Regions from separate parts of the Comamonas sp. UBA7528 genome, predicted to be linked through region 2. Evidence: predicted binding sites of a transcription regulator. Region 2 holds the regulator's gene; the other holds the start of a gene.
The links. Region 2 encodes sigma-54, which starts transcription at its own class of promoters, with help from an activator protein. Its sites were predicted from a motif close to TGGCANGNAANCTGCTTT; they were not measured.
Positions count from the first base shown of each region.

Region 1 (5,437 bases), on a different contig from region 2:
GTTTTCCTCTTCAAAATCGAACAGGGCGCGCGAGGAGATGGCCACCACCAGTTGGTCGTGCAGGGAAACAGGCATGCAGTCTTTCAGCCAGGGCAATGGCCAAGCATAGCGTTTCCCGGCACATGCCTGCTGCCTGCCCGTGGTGAGAGCGCGGTGCTTACCAGTTGGCTTCGCGCTCGGGCGTGGCACCGATCCGGTGGATGGACAGGTCGGCGCCGTCGAATTCCTGTTCCTGGCTCAGGCGCAGGCCCATGGTCTTGCGCAGCAGCCCGTACACGGCAAAGCCGCCGGCCGTGGCCCAGGCCACGCCCATCAGCGTGCCGATCAGCTGTGCGCCCAGGTGCACGCCACCCAGGCCGCCGAGTGCCTGGGTGCCGAAGATGCCAGCCGCAATACCGCCCCAGACACCGCACAGGCCGTGCAGCGGCCAGACACCCAGCACATCGTCGATCTTCCACTTGTTCTGTGTCAGCGTGAACATGGCCACGAACAGCGCGCCGGCCACGCCGCCCACCACCAGGGCGCCGAGCGGGTGCATCAGGTCCGAGCCGGCGCAGACTGCCACCAGGCCGGCCAGCGGCCCGTTGTGCACAAAGCCGGGGTCGTTCTTGCCCAGCGCCAGCGCGGCCAGCGTGCCGCCCACCATGGCCATCAGCGAATTGACAGCCACCAGTCCAGAGATCTTGTCCAGGCTCTGGGCGCTCATCACATTGAAGCCGAACCAGCCCACGGTCAGGATCCAGGCGCCCAGCGCCAGGAATGGGATGCTGGAGGGCGGGGTGGCGGCAATCGCGCCGTCGCGGCGGTAGCGGTTGCTGCGCGGGCCCAGCAGCAGCACCGCGCCCAGGGCAATCCATCCGCCCACGGCGTGCACCACCACGCTGCCGGCGAAGTCGTGGAACTCTGCCCCGGTCAGCGACTTGATCCAGGCCTGCACGCCAAAGTGGCCGTTCCAGGCAATGCCCTCAAAGAAAGGGTAGACCAAGCCCACGATGATGGCCGTGGCAATCAGCTGAGGGCAGAACTTGGCGCGTTCGGCAATGCCGCCCGAGATGATGGCGGGGATGGCAGCGGCAAAGGTCAGCAAAAAGAAGAACTTCACCAGCGCGTAGCCGTTGTGTGCTGCCAGTTGTTCGGCGCCAACGAAGAAGCCCGTGCCATATGCCACGGCGTAGCCCACGGCGAAATAGACCACGGTGGAGACGGAAAAGTCCACCAGGATCTTGACCAGTGCATTGACCTGGTTCTTGCGCCGCACGGTGCCCAGTTCCAGAAAGGCGAAACCCGCGTGCATGGCCAGGACCATGACCGCGCCCATCAAAATGAACAGGGCATCGGCGCCCTGTTTTAGTGCTTCCATGAAGCGCTCCAGCTGATATTGGTTGTTCTTGGTGCGCGTGCACGTGAAAAGCACGGGACGCACTAAAAACAAGCAAAAACCGCGCCAGACGGCAGCAGGGGAAGCATGAATGCACTGCGGTGGGGCTGTTGCGCCGCAGCCATGCGTGGCGTAGTGGGGCGCCAAGCCGAATCGGGGACGGCCCTGAGCAGGATGGGATGCAGTCCTCCCCGTTGTGGTGCGGCGCCGTCAGGGCGCCGTGCTCACCAGATGGCTGCCTGTGCCGTGATTTCCAGGCTGCGCAGCCGCAGCGCGGGGTCGTAGACATCGGACACCAGCATCAGCTCGTCTGCCTGCGTGGCCTGGGCGATGGACCACAGGCCGGCACGCATGCGTTCAGGGCCGCCGACCACGCCCATGGCCAGAAAGTCCTGGATGGCGGCTTTTTCCTGGTGGCCCAGGCTGGCCATGTAGTGCTCCACCGGTGGCTGCAGGCGGCCGCGCTGGCCGGTGAGGATGCCCAGCACGCGCTGGTAGGTGCTGCTGGCCAGGAAGTCGGCCTCGGCGTCGGTGGGGGCGGCAATCACCGGCACGCCGACGATCACATACGGTTTGTCCAGCTGGGCCGACGGCTGGAACAGCTGGCGGTACAGCGCAATCGCCTGGTGGAGCATGCGTGGCGCAAAGTGCGAGGCAAAGGCGTAGGGCAGGCCTTTGGCAGCCGCCAGTTGGGCCGAGAACAGGCTGGAGCCCAGCAGCCAGATAGGCACATGGGTGCCGGCACCGGGCATGGCGACGATGCGCTGGTGGTCCTGCACCGGGCCCAGCAGGCGCTGCAGTTCGGTCACGTCGCGGGGGAAATCCTCTTCCGATTCCACCCGGTCACGGCGCAGCGCACGCATGGTGGGGCCGTCGGTGCCGGGCGCCCGGCCCAGGCCCAGGTCGATGCGGCCGGGATAAAGCTCGGCCAGCGTGCCAAAGGCTTCGGCCACGACCAGTGGTGCATGGTTGGGCAGCATGATGCCGCCCGAACCCACGCGGATGGTGGAGGTGCCACCGGCGATATGCCCCACCAGCACCGCAGTGGCCGAGCTGGCGATGCCCGGCATGTTGTGGTGTTCGGCCAGCCAGTAGCGGGCAAAGCCCAGCTCCTCTGCCTTGCGGGCCGTGTCCAGGGCAATGTCCAGCGCCTGTCGCACGGTGCCGCCTTCGCGCACGGCCACCAGGTCCAGCATGGACAGGCGGGGCAGGCGTGGGGGAAAGTCGGTCATGGCAGTTCTCCTGAGGGAAAAATCAAATCGTGTCGCTGCGCGCCGGAAGCCGGTTGGAATGGGTTTTGTGCTCCAGGCGCTGGGTCAGCATGCAGACTGCTGCGCGGGCGAGTGAGCCACGCGTCGCTGTGCCGCGTGGCTCACTCGCTGCGGCGGGACATTTCGTTTTTGCAGGTGATGCCGATGATCACGCACCACACCAGCGACAGAATGGCAATGCCCAGGTTCTGGCCGCCGCCGGTTTCCATGGCCAGCACGGAAAACGGCAACGCCACCAGCGCTGCCAGGCGGATGAAGCGGCGCAGGCGTGCCGTGGGCACGCTCGCCTTGAAATACAGCAGCGCTGCATAGCTGGCCACGGCCAGCACGGTCAGGTACAGAAAGGCGTCGCCGCCATAGGGGGCGGCCCAGGTTCGTAGTGATTCCAACATGGGGCCATTGTCAGGCACAGGCTAGCGGTCTTGGGGCGGGGTGGGGGATGGCCTCTGGTCTGTGGGGCTGCTGTACCGCTCGGTACATGTACAGGTGCTGTCGGCAGCGGTGGCTCACTTGCAGCGAGTCCGTTGGTTCCAGTAGGCGAAGGCCTCGTGGTGTACCTCGATGTCCAGTTCGGCCACGCGTGCCTGCAAGTTTTCCTGGGCATCGGCAACGCCCTGGTTGTAGAGCGCAGGACCGACTTCTTCCACGAAGAACTTCAGCAGCCCGCCGGCAGCGACATTGCCGATGGGCTCGTCCATGTGCTCGCGGAAATAGCGTTCGATAGAGGCAATGGCCTGCTGCTGGGCTTCGGGGGACAGGGTCAAAGGCATGGGCATGGGCATGGGCATGGACGCGAAATGAAGGCCAGGGCGGAGTGGGTTCTGTGGCGCCCACCGTGCCCTGCCGGGATCGGATGGGGGAGTGCCCAGGAGCAGTAGGACGCGCAGGAACAGGTGCTGTCTTGAGAGTGTGCCGTGCGCGGCACCAGGATCCAAGCTTGTGCTGTGAGAGGTCAAGAGCTCACGGGGGCTGCATGCCCGCCAGACCATCCCATGGCAGGGCCAGACATTGGCCATAACCCGGCGCGGGCAGGTTCCATTCGGCGCTGGTGGGCAGCCTATTGCCGTGCTGCTGCAGCCATTGCACGCAGCGGATCACGCCGGCGTGTGTGACCCAGACCACATCACGCAGTCCCTGCCCGCTGTCGTGGCCCCAGCTGTGCTGCAAAGCCTGTTGCACACGCCGCAGCATGGCGGTCAGGGATTCACCGCCGCCGGGGGCGTAAGTGGCCAGATCGGTAGCCCAGGCATCGATGTCGGGGCGGGGTATCTGCTCCCAGGGCCGCCCTTCCCAGCTGCCGAAGTCCATTTCCTGCAGGCGCGAATCGGGGTGGCGGTCAGGTGCCAAAGCGGGTATTTGTTCAACCAGTGCATCGGCCAGTTGCACACATCTGCGCAAGGGGGAGTGGCGCAGCACGCTTCCGGCAGGCAGCAGGGTTGAAAAATCGTGTGCAGCTTGCGCTGTGCGCACCGTATCGGCGGCCACATCCAGCCTGCCGTAGCAGACGCCGGCATCGACCAACGGGTGAGCATGTCGCAGCAGCCACAAGGTGCTCATGCCATGCTCACAGCAACTGGCGCAGGTAGAGGGCCGTGGCCAGCAGCAAAGCCAGCTCGGTGAACTGCTGGCAGGCGCCCAGGCAGTCCCCCGTCATGCCGCCCAGGCGGCGCCACAGCCAGCGTCGCACCCACCAGATGGTAAAGGCCATGGCTGCCAGCAGGCAGAGCACATAGCGGTAGGTGCCCAGCCAGCTCAGCAGGGCCAGGGCTGGCAGGCTCCACAGTGCGCCGGTGAGCAGGCCTTTCCAATCCAGCGGCTGTCCCGCGACATGCAGGGTCTTGCTGGCAGCGGCCAGACCCACATGGGGCAGGGTGTGCATCAGCACCAGCGGCGCAAAGCGTGACAGCACATGGGTGCAGCACACCAGAACCAATACGGGCACCGGGCCCCAGAACGGCTCCATGGTCGCCAGCAGCAGGGCGGTCAGTCCCAGCTTGGTGAGCAAGGCCATGGCCAGCGCCATCACGCCATACGCACCGATGCGGGAATCTTTCATGATTTCCAGCGCCCGCTCGGGCGGCACCAGACCGCCCAGTCCGTCGGCCACATCGGCCAGGCCGTCTTCGTGGAAACCGCCGGTCAGCCACAGCGTACCTGCCGTGCTGAGGAGGGCGGCGACCAGCGGCGTCCAGCTGGTGGTGGGCAGCAGCCACAGCGAGGCGCCCATCAGCAAGGCGGCCCACAGGCCCACCAGCCAGCCCACCCCTGGCAAATGCCCGGCGCTGGCACGCTGCAGCGCCGGGCTCCAGCCCACCCAGGCGGCCAGCTTCCCGTTGACGGGGATGCGGCTGAAGAATTGCACAGCCAATAGAAAGTGGCGCAAGGCCTGCATGGTGGGGGAGCAACTCCTGAAATATGCGTTGCGGGCGCTGATGTTGCGTGTGACAAAGCGTGGAACACGCCGCTGCGGAATACTGTATCGGATGCGGCGCAGGGAACCGGCAGCCCCATGTCTGGCGCTGCGGGCCCCGCTTGCCCACGTGCCTCCACCCTGGAAGGGGTGGAGAAGGGGTGGAGACGGCGCCAACGCGCCGTGCGGCTTATTTCAGGAACAGCTGGTAGGCAGGATTGTGGGTTTCCTCGACCCAGGGGTAGCCCAGCTGCTTGAGGAAGCTCTCGAATTTCTTGCTGTCCTTGGCTGGCACCTGCATGCCGACCAGGATGCGGCCATAGTCCGCGCCCTGGTTGCGGTAATGGAACAGCGAGATGTTCCAGGTCGGGGCCATCA
Region 1 covers NZ_DLMU01000005.1:288,807-294,243, reverse strand. Annotated here, with positions in the region: gene B3349_RS07225 (5'-nucleotidase) at 1-75, opposite strand, end outside; gene B3349_RS07220 (ammonium transporter) at 158-1,360, opposite strand; gene B3349_RS07215 (LLM class flavin-dependent oxidoreductase) at 1,603-2,610, opposite strand; gene B3349_RS07210 (hypothetical protein) at 2,751-3,041, opposite strand; gene B3349_RS07205 (DUF2164 domain-containing protein) at 3,156-3,419, opposite strand; gene B3349_RS07200 (histidine phosphatase family protein) at 3,610-4,206, opposite strand; gene B3349_RS07195 (adenosylcobinamide-GDP ribazoletransferase) at 4,214-5,041, opposite strand; gene ilvA (threonine ammonia-lyase, biosynthetic) at 5,250-5,437, opposite strand, start outside.
Region 1: B3349_RS07220 (ammonium transporter) is a predicted target of sigma-54. The motif match lies at 1,430-1,447, and genes of this name have one in related genera.

Region 2 (5,437 bases):
GTCGTACAGCGGCTGGGGGTGTTCGCCATGCGGGTTCCAGCCACTGGCGGCCAGCATCGCGGCGGCCAGGGTTTCCTTCAGCGGGGCGTCGCCTTTGTCTTCGCGCCAGCCGCGCTTGAACAGCGCCTCGCCCGAGGTGTCGATGTAGATGGTGGCGCCGTCGGTGGTCAGGTGCAGGTGCACGCGCACATCGGGGTGGTGCGTCTCCACGCTGGGGCGCACGCCGTGGCGCTTCGCGCGGAAGCGGTCGGCAATGGCGTCCTTCACGCGCAAGGCGGCAAAGTTCAGGCTGGTCAGCGGGCTGTGCTGGGACGTGACTTCGATCTTGAACGTCTCTTTGGGCGAGAACCAGATCTCCCAGGCCACCTCGCTGGCCGCGCGGTACAGATCGTTCTCGTTGCGGTACATGCTGTGCGACAGCTCGATCAGCACGCGCTGCGCCAGCCGGCTGTGCAGGTTGAGCAGCATGGCGTCACGCCACATGCCGCGCAGCATCACGCCGCCCCGGCCCACCAGCAGGTCTTGCCCGCTGGCGCCAGTGATGGAATGGACCTCGTCGGCCAAAAGGCCCTCGACGCCGGCGGCGCAGGGCAAAAACAGGTGCAATTGGTTCATAGCAAGCCGCCAAGGATACGCGAGACACCCCAGCCACGGCGCGCAGTGGAGTTCTGCCCCCTCTGCGGAGGCCCACGCTCCCCTGCTGGCCTCTCGGACACTCCGTTCCGCCTGGATTTGCGTACGATGCGGGCATGTCTACGCATTTCCTGACCTCTGTCCCGGCGCTGGCCCGTGTCCGCCTGCTGCTGGCAGCTTCGGCCCTGGCCCTGCTCAGCGCCTGCCAGTCCGCGCCCAGCCGGCCTGCAGCCCCTGCCACCGCCGACCAGGCCGTGCCCGCTGCGGCACCGGCGCCCGTCATGGCCGAACCTCAGCCAGTGGACGAAGTCCCGGCGGAACCCATTCTGGGCAAGCGCACCGACAGCCATGGCTGCAAGCCGTCCACCGGCCACGCCTGGTGCGAGCGCACCAAGAGCTGCGAGCGCCCCTGGGAGCTGGCCCTGCAACGCGGCTTTGAAAACACCCCGGCAGGCTGGCACGCCTACTGCGACGGCAGCACCCGCTGAGCACTGCGCGCACGCAGCTCCGCACGGGGTCTGGCGCGCCCGTCCCTGCGTCGCCTACTGCACATGCAACGGGCTGGCCGCGCCACCGGCCAGGGCTTCGACCTGGGTGCGCTGCGGTATGGACGGCTGTGCGCCCACCTGGCCCATGCACAGGCTGGCAGCACGTATGCCCCATTGCACGGCATCGGCCAGGGCATGGCCTTCGGCCAGGCGGGTGACCAGCGCCCCCAGAAAGCTGTCGCCCGCACCCGTGGTGTCCAGCACCGGCAGCGCCAGCGCGGGATGGGTGCTGACACGCCCTCCGCACACGGCCACCGCGCCCTGGGCTCCCAGCGTGACCACCACCTGGGACACGCCCCGCGCCAGCAGGCGCTGTGCGGCATCGGCCGCCGCGGCCGGGCTGTCCACCGCCTGATCGCTGTAGGCACCGGCCTCGACCTCATTAACCACCAGGGTGTGGACCAGGGGCCACCAGGCCTCGGGCACCTCGCGCACCGGCGAGGGATTGAAGACCACGCGACAGCCAGCGCTGCGTGCCGCCTCCAGCACCTGCTCCAGCACGCTGTCGGCGGTTTCACGCTGCAGCAGCACGAAATCGGCCTGGGCCAGCACATTCAGCAGCACCTCGTCCGGCAGCTCCAGTAGCACATTGGCACCGGGCACCACGCAGACCCGGTTCTGGCCATTGCCCTCCACCAGCACCATGGCCGCACCGGTGGACACGCCATCCAGCACCTGCACATGGTCCATCTCCACGCCGGCGTCGTGCAGCGCCAGCCGCAGGCTGTTGCCATGGTGGTCACGCCCCACGCAGCCGAACAGCGTGACCTGGGCGCCGTGGCGTGCGCAGGCCACTGCCTGGTTGCCGCCTTTGCCGCCGGGCAGGTAGCGCAGGCTGTGGGCCATCACGGTTTCCCCGGCGTGGGGCACGCGTTCCAGGTGCAGCACCGCATCCATGTGCAGGCTGCCCACGACGGCGATGCGGGCCACGCTGTGCGGGTGATCGGGTTCGGGCTGCGCCGACAGCAGCTTGCGGGGCAGCGCGGAGGAAGAAAGCGGGGCAACCATGGGAGTCTCCTTTGCTGCCAACGGCCGTGGCATGTGCGGAATGAACCAAGGATGGCTGCACGATACCTCCAACTGCCGGCGCTGCCCAGCCGGTTTGCACGCATCCGGGGGCTTGCGGCAGCGCAGCATGCCCGCAGGCGCCCCGCCTCCGCACGGGCCCAGTCCGGGCTTACAGCGTCTTGCGCAGATTGGCCGGCGCGATCTTCAGCGCCTCACGGTATTTGGCCACGGTACGGCGGGCGCACTCGATGCCCTGCTCCTTGAGCATCTCAGCGATCTGGCTGTCCGACAGCGGCTTCTTGGCGTTCTCGGCCGAGACAAACTGCTTGATCAGCGCCCGCACCGCCGTGCTGGAGGCATTGCCGCCGGTTTCCGTGCCCAGCCCGGAGCCGAAGAAATACTTGAGCTCGAAGGTGCCGTGCGGCGTGGCCATGTACTTGGCGGTGGTCACCCGGCTGATGGTGGATTCGTGCAGACCCAGCTCGTCGGCGATGTCGCGCAGCACCAGCGGGCGCATGGCCAGCTCGCCGTGCACGAAGAAGTTCTTCTGCCGCTCCACGATGGCACGCGACACCCGCAAGATGGTGTCGAAGCGCTGCTGCACGTTCTTGATGAACCAGCGCGCTTCCTGCAGGCGCTGCTGCAGACCGGCATGGCCTTCGCTGCCCTTGTGGCCGCGCAGCGCACCGGCATACACATCGTGCACGCGCAGACGCGGCAGCACGTCGGGGTTGAGCTGCACGTTGAACTGGGGCGTGCCTTCGCTGGCGCGGCGGCCGGCGCGGGTGACGATCACGTCCGGCACGATGATGTTGCGCTCCACATTGACAAAGCGCCGGCCGGGCCGAGGCTCCAGCCGGGCGATCAGTGCCATGGCCGTGCGCGTGCGCTCTTCGCTGCTGCCGGTGGCCTGCATCAGGCGGCGCACATCGCGCCGTGCCAGCAGGTCCAGCGGCTGGGCACAGATGGCCAGCGCCGTCTCCACCACACTGGCCTCGGCCTCACCGCGCTGCAGCAAATGGTTCAGCTGCAGCTGCAGGCATTCCGCCAAGCCCTGGGCGCCCACGCCCACCGGCTCCAGGCTGTGCAGCAGCCGCAGTGCCACGGTGAAGCGGTGCACCAATTCGTCGAGCTGCTCCGGGTCGTCCGTGCCGGCCAAGCCCTCGGCCAGGGACTGCAGCGACTCTTCGAGGTAACCGTCGTCGTTCAGGTTCTCGATCAGGAAACGCAGCACATAACGGTCCAGCTCGGACAGGTGCAGCGACAGCGACTGGCGCAGCAGGTGGTCGGTCAGCGATTCATGTGCGCGGGCCAGGTCCAGGGCGCTGACTTCGTCACCATCGCCGCCCTGGGCGTTGCGCGCCGGGGCATCGCCGCCCCATTCGCTGTCATCGGGACGCAGTTCGCTGGTGCCGTCGCCCTCCCAGTCGGGGGCATCGTATTCCGCGCTGCCGGGGCCTTCCGCACTGTCGGCGGGCGCCTCCGCAGCCCCTGCCGTCAGCGCACCATCGGCGGCATAGTCATCGCCCTGCGCCGGCGTGTCCGACTGGGACAGGCCGAAGTCTTCACGGGGGGCATCGTCGCTGTCGACTTCCAGAAACGGGTTGTCGTCGAGCATCTGCTCGACTTCCTGCGCCAGCTCCAGCGTGGACAGCTGCAGCAAGCGGATCGACTGCTGCAATTGCGGCGTCAGCGCCAAATGCTGCGACACCCGCAGTGACAAACCAGGCTTCAACGCGACGCTCCCTCTCTGTGATCTTGTGTGTGTGTCGTGGCGGCGGAAGTGGCGGGCTACATCCTGAAATGTTCGCCCAGGTAGACCCGCCGGACGTCGGCGTTCTCCACAATCTCTTCCGGTGTGCCCTGCGCCAGCACATGGCCGTCGCTGATGATGAAGGCGTGGTCGCAGATGCCCAGCGTCTCGCGCACGTTGTGGTCGGTGATCAGCACCCCGATACCGCGCTCCTTGAGGAAGCCGATGATGCGCTGGATCTCGATCACCGCGATGGGGTCGATACCCGCAAACGGCTCGTCCAGCAGGATGAAGCGCGGCTGCGTGGCCAGGGCCCGGGCGATTTCCACGCGGCGGCGCTCGCCACCCGACAGCGCAATCGCCGGCGAGGAGCGCAGGTGGTCCACGCGCAGCTCCTTGAGCAGATCGGTCAGGCGCCGCTCCACCTCGGCCTTGGTCAGGGGCTTGCCCTGTTCGTCCTGCTGCAGCTCCAGCACGGCGCGCACATTGTCTTCCACGCTGAGCTTGCGGAAGATCGAGGCTTCCTGCGGCAGATAGGACAGGCCCAGGCGCGAACGCTGGTGGATGGGCATGTTCGCCACCGAATGGCCGTCGATGTAGATGTCGCCGGCATCGCTGCGCACCAGGCCCACAATCATGTAGAACGAGGTGGTCTTGCCCGCGCCATTGGGGCCGAGCAGGCCCACCACTTCGCCTTTCTGCACGGCCAGGGACACGTCCTTGACCACCTTGCGGCTGCCATAGGACTTGGCCAGATGGTGCACTTCCAGGCGGCTGCTGGCGCCTGGGGCGGTCGGGGTGTCGGAAGAGCGGGTCACGGGTTGCGCAATTTCATGGTGTCCGAAGGCTTGAGCGGCTGCGCACTCGGCGCCACCGGGGCCTGCGGGGGCTGGGTCTTGGGCGCCAGCACGGCGCGCACGCGGCCGCCGGAGCCGGCGGCAGCTTCCTCGCTGCCCGGCGTGGCGCGGCGGTTGCCGTCCACGGTGAACACATCGGTCAGGTTGTTGTAGGTGATGATGTTGCCGGTGATGTCGTCACTCAGCGTGGCGCCGGTGTAGCGGCGCAGCTGGCCCCGCTGGATCAAGCGCACATCGTCCTTCTTGCCGTCGTATTCGATGATTTCGCCTTCGCCTTCCACGTACTCTTCGGGTGCGCCGGGCTGGGTGTCGCGCTTCTGGCGGAAGAACGCGCGCTTGCCGGGGGCCGCCCAGACCTTGCCGAACTGGTAACCCTCGGCGTCCTGGCGCACTTCCAGCTTGGCGCCGCGCAGCACGATGGTGCCCTTGGTCAGCACCACATTGCCCGTGAACGTGCTGACCTGCTGCAGCTCGTCATGGTGCAGCGCATCGGCTTCGATGTTCATGGGCTTGTTGCGATCGGCCTTTTCGGCCTGTGCCGTGCCCATGGCAGCTGCCAGGACCGTCAGCGCGAGTATCGGGAGGAGTTTGCGTGTCATGTGAGAAGGCATGAATCTTGCAGCCATTGTAGGGCACTG
Region 2 covers NZ_DLMU01000010.1:382,740-388,176, forward strand. Annotated here, with positions in the region: gene B3349_RS14745 (THUMP domain-containing class I SAM-dependent RNA methyltransferase) at 1-615, opposite strand, end outside; gene B3349_RS14750 (hypothetical protein) at 750-1,121, shown strand; gene B3349_RS14755 (ribokinase) at 1,176-2,189, opposite strand; gene B3349_RS14760 (RNA polymerase factor sigma-54) at 2,359-3,924, opposite strand; gene lptB (LPS export ABC transporter ATP-binding protein) at 3,981-4,760, opposite strand; gene lptA (lipopolysaccharide transport periplasmic protein LptA) at 4,757-5,398, opposite strand.